DNA from 2 places in the Streptomyces sp. NPDC045021 genome. Region 1 is predicted to be linked to the other one. Evidence: predicted binding sites of a transcription regulator. Region 1 holds the regulator's gene; the other holds the start of a gene.
The links. Region 1 encodes HspR, which represses chaperone genes until heat shock. Its sites were predicted from a motif close to TTGAGNNNNNNNNNCTCAA; they were not measured.

Region 1 (2,388 bases):
ACGGTTGCAACTACAGAAGACCGTTCCCTACCGTCGTGGGCAGCCATCCACCGCGCTGGAAGCGGAAGTGCACCGGAACCGACGGAGTCGATCCCGGCACTGCCACTGCGAAACAGCGCCCCGCCTCCCACGGAAGCGCGAACCCATGCTGAATGGAACCGACTTCTCGCTCGTCTTCCCGCCTGACCCCGTATGGGTCCGCTCCGCCCGCGAGGGCGTCCGTACGCTGCTCACCGCTACCGGCGGCGGAGCCGAGCTCGCCGATACGGCGTTACTGCTCACGTCCGAGGTCGTGACGAACGCCGTGCTCGCCTGCCGTCGAGCCGGTACCCGGGCGCGGTTGACCCTCTTCGCCGAGTGCGCGACGCCCGGCGCGCTGCGGGTGCTGATCAGCGATGACGCGCCGGGGCTGCCGGACGCGCACGGCCGGCCCGGGGCGGACGAGGAGCACGGGCGCGGGCTGCCGCTGCTCAGCGCGTGCGCGACGGCGTGGGGCGTGTGCCGGCACGGGGCGGGGCCGGGGAAAGCCGTCTGGTTCGAACTGGGCGGAGGCTAAGCCGCCGCCTCGCCGTCCGCCAGGACCTTCGTCAGAAAGACGTCCAGGTTCCGCAGGGTCCGGGCGATCTGCTCGTCCAGAGTGAGGGTCTCCTCGAACCGCTGGGCCGTCGCGACCTTCTTCTTCCCCCGCACATACAGCGAACAGGCCAGGTCGGCGCAGATGTACGTGCCGATCGTGTTGCCGTTGCGGCCCTCGGGGCCGGCCTTCGGGGCGACGAGGAGGTCGACGCCGCCGCTGGCGTGGTTGGTGACGCAGATCGAGCAGAGGCTGGTGCGCAGCATGTTGCGCCGGGCTCCGCCCGAGCTACGCAACGCGATACCGGTGAGCCCGTCCGCCCCGGGCGCCACGAGGTAGCCGCGGTCCGGGGCTCCGGGGTCGCGCCAGCCGAGGAAGTCGAGATCCGCCCAGGGCAGGTCGGCGAAGTCCCGGGGCAGGTTGAGGCGGCGTGCTTCTCCCTTGGAACAGTTCACGAAGGAGGCACGGATCTGCTGTTCGACGAGCGGTTCCATGGAAATCGACGCTAACAGCCAGGTCCGGACATGTCGTCCGGATTTCCGCCCGGCAACAGGGCCAGGGCACGACGGAGCCCGGCACCCCCGAGAAGGTGCCGGGCTCGTACACAGGCGCGACTAATCGTTCCTCTTGGGACGCCAGACGACCAGCGCGGTCGTCTGCTTCTCCTGGTACGGGACCAGGTCGCGGCGGTAGGAGGCATGGACGGCGGCCTCGCGCTGCTGGATGGCGGCCGACATGCCTTCGGCGGCCGCCGCGAGCTCGGCGACGCGCGCCTGGAGCGCGGCCACCTGGTTCTCCAGCTCGATGATGCGCTTGATGCCGGCGAGGTTGATGCCCTCGTCCTGCGACAGCCGCTGCACCTCGCGGAGCAGCTCGATGTCGCGGGCCGAGTAGCGTCGGCCGCGGCCGGCGGTGCGGTCGGGGGAGACCAGGCCGAGACGGTCGTACTGGCGCAACGTCTGCGGGTGCAGCCCGGAAAGCTGGGCCGCCACCGAGATGACGTAGACCGGGGACTCCTCGGTCAGCTGGTACGGATGACGCATCCGACCGCCCCGCATGCCGTCCATGTCATGCTCCCTTCGCGGCCTTGAAGAGCTCTGCCCGCGGGTCGAACTCCGCTGTGGCCTCGCGGTAGGACTCCAGCGCGTCGAGCGCCTTGCCCTCGGTCTTCTCCGGTACCGCGACCTCCACGGTGACCAGCAGGTCACCACGGCTGCCGTCCTTGCGGAGCGCGCCCTTGCCGCGGGCCCGCAGAGTACGCCCGTTGGGCGTGCCCGGGGGCAGCTTGAGGGTGACCGGCGGACCGCCGAGCGTCGGTACCTTGATGTCGCCGCCGAGCGTCGCCTCCGGGTAGGAGACGGGCACGGTGACGGAGAGGTTGTCGTCCTTGCGTCCGAACACGGGGTGCTTGTCGACATGGACGACGACATACAGATCGCCGGCCGGGCCGCCGCGCTCGCCCGGTGCGCCCTTGCCGCGCAGCCGGATCCGCTGGCTGTCGGTGACACCCGCGGGGATCCTGACCTGCATGGTGCGGGAGCTGCGGGCGCGCCCGCTGCCCTTGCAGACGTCGCAGGGGTCCTGGGCGATGAGCCCGCGGCCCTTGCAGTCCACACACGGGTCGGTGAGCGAGAACCCGCCACCGCCGCCGCGCGACACCTGGCCGGTACCGACGCAGGTCGGGCAGACCCGGGGGGTGCCGTTCTTGTCGCCGGTGCCGGAGCAGACCTTGCAGGGCGCCTGGCTGGACATCCGGAGCGGGACCGTGGCCCCGTCCACCGCCTCGGTGAAGCTGAGCGTCACCTCGGACTCGA
Region 2 (2,388 bases), on a different contig from region 1:
CGCTCGGTCTGCTGCAGAGCGGTGCGCATCGTCTCCGGGTCGGCCTCGGAGACCCCGTCGACGACGTTCTCCAGGACCGCCCGCAGCGCCGCGATGGGCGTCCGGAGCTCATGTGAGACATTCGCCACCAGCTCCTTGCGGTGCTGGTCGACGGCCTCCAGATCGGCCGCCATGCGGTTGAACGTCTCCGCCAGCTCGCCGACCTCGTCGCGCCGTACCTTCGTCACCCGGCGGCTGTAGTCGCCCTGCGCCATGGCCCGCGCGACCGCGGTCATCTCGCGCAGCGGCGCCGTCAGGCCGTGCGCCACGAACTGGGTGATCAGCAGGCAGGCGATGATCGAGAAGATCGTGATCACCCGCAGCTCGGTGGCCGAGTGGATCGCGACGATCACCAGCAGCGTCGTGATCAGCACCGACACGACGACCAGCAGCTGCAGGGCCGCCTTGATCGACCGGAGCGGGTCGTAGGGCCTCAGCGCCGCCCACAGGCGCGCCCACAGCCTCATGGGGCCGGGGTCTCCAACGCGTAGCCGACGCCGTGCACCGTACGGATCCGCTCGGCGCCGATCTTGCGGCGCAGCGCCTTGACGTGGCTGTCGACGGTGCGGGTGCCGGACGCGTCGGCCCAGTCCCAGACCTCCGCGAGCAGCTGCTCGCGGGAGAGGACGGCGCGCGGCTGCTGGGCCAGGCACACCAGCAGATCGAACTCGGTCGGGGTGAGGTGCACATCCGTGCCGCGGACCCTGACCCGTCTCTGGGAGTTGTCGATCTCCAGGTCGCCCAGTTGCAGGCTGCCGCCGCGCGGGCTGTGCGCGGCTATCGTCGCGCGCTCGACGCGGCGCAGCAGCACATGCACCCGGGCTGCCAGCTCCCGCATGGAGAACGGCTTGGTCATGTAGTCGTCCGCGCCGACCCCGAGGCCGACGAGCATGTCCGTCTCGTCGTCACGCGCGGTCAGCATCAGCACCGGCACCGGCCGCTGAGCCTGGACCCGGCGGCAGACCTCCAGGCCGTCGTAGCCGGGCAGCATGACGTCGAGCACCAGCAGGTCGGGCTGCCAGGCGATCGCGGTCTCCACCGCGGTGGGACCGTCGCCCGCTGTGCGGACCTGGAACCCCTCGGCGCGCAGCCTGGCCGCGATGGCGTCGGCGATCGTCGGATCGTCCTCCACCACCAGCACCCGGCGCTGTGCGCCTGGTGTCGTCTGTGTGCTGTCCATTGCCGCCCCACAAGGTCGTCCCGGTTGGCATGCAGCGTACGGGGCGGTCGAGGCGCTCGGCTACGTGGCCCAAAACGGGCACCTGGCGCCCTTTGCGGGCGTCACGAACGTGATCGCTCAGAGCGAACACCCGTTGGGGAACACCAGGGGCATCAAGTGCATTGAGTCCACATAGCTCAACTTGCTTGCTTAGGGAGAGATCATGGCTGCAATATCCGCATCGTCCGGACCGCTCACCCTGCCCGTGCTGCCACTGGATGACGCTGTGGTGCTGCCCGGCATGGTGGTGCCACTGGACCTGACGGACACCGAGGTACGCGCGGCCGTGGAGGCCGCGCAATCCGCGCACGTCTCAGGAAGTAAGAGCAAGCCGCAGGTGCTGCTTGTTCCACGGATCGACGGCAATTACGCCGCCGTCGGCACGCTCGGCTGGATCGAACAGGTCGGCCGGCTGCCCGACGGGGACCCGGGAGCGGTCATCCGCGGAGTGTCGAGGGTGCGGATCGGAGCCGGTACGACCGGTCCCGGCGCCGCGCTGTGGGTGGAGGCGACCAAGGTCGAGGAGCCGGCGGTCACCGAGGCGCCCGGCGCGGTCGCGGAGCTGGTCAAGGAGTACAAGGCGCTGGCCACCAGCTGGCTGCGCAAGCGCGGCGCCTGGCAGGTCGTGGACCGGGTGCAGCAGATCGAGGACGTCTCGCAGCTCGCGGACAACTCCGGCTACTCGTCGTTCCTGACGACCGAGCAGCGAGTGCAGCTGCTGGAGACCAGCGACCCGGTGGAGCGGCTGCGCATCGCCGTCGCCACGCTGCGCGACCACCTCGCGGAGCAGGACGTCGCGGACACCATCCGCAAGGACGTGCAGGAGGGGATGGAGAAGGCGCAGCGCGAGTTCCTGCTCCGCCAGCAGCTGGACGCGGTCCGCAAGGAGCTCTCCGAGCTGAACGGCGAGCCGGAGGACGAGGCCGGTGACTACCGGGCCCGCGTCGAGGCCGCCGATCTGCCGGAGAAGGTCCGCGAGGCCGCGCTCAAGGAGGTCGAGAAGCTGGAGCGCTCCTCCGACGCCTCGCCCGAGGGCAGTTGGATCCGCACCTGGCTGGACACGGTGCTCGAACTGCCGTGGAACACCACCACGGACGACGTGTACGACATCCCGGGCGCGCGCTCGGTGC

Region 2: a site for HspR is predicted at 1,381-1,399, ahead of lon (endopeptidase La). Genes of this name have one in related genera too.

What each region holds. Positions count from the first base shown of each region.
Region 1 is NZ_JBWKIQ010000002.1:81,520-83,907, forward strand. It holds gene AC07DC_RS07380 (ATP-binding protein) at 146-556, shown strand; gene AC07DC_RS07385 (FBP domain-containing protein) at 553-1,068, opposite strand; gene AC07DC_RS07390 (heat shock protein transcriptional repressor HspR) at 1,189-1,641, opposite strand; gene dnaJ (molecular chaperone DnaJ) at 1,643-2,388, opposite strand, start outside.
Region 2 is NZ_JBWKIQ010000022.1:76,770-79,157, reverse strand. It holds gene AC07DC_RS39415 (HAMP domain-containing sensor histidine kinase) at 1-506, opposite strand, end outside; gene AC07DC_RS39410 (response regulator transcription factor) at 503-1,219, opposite strand; gene lon (endopeptidase La) at 1,422-2,388, shown strand, end outside.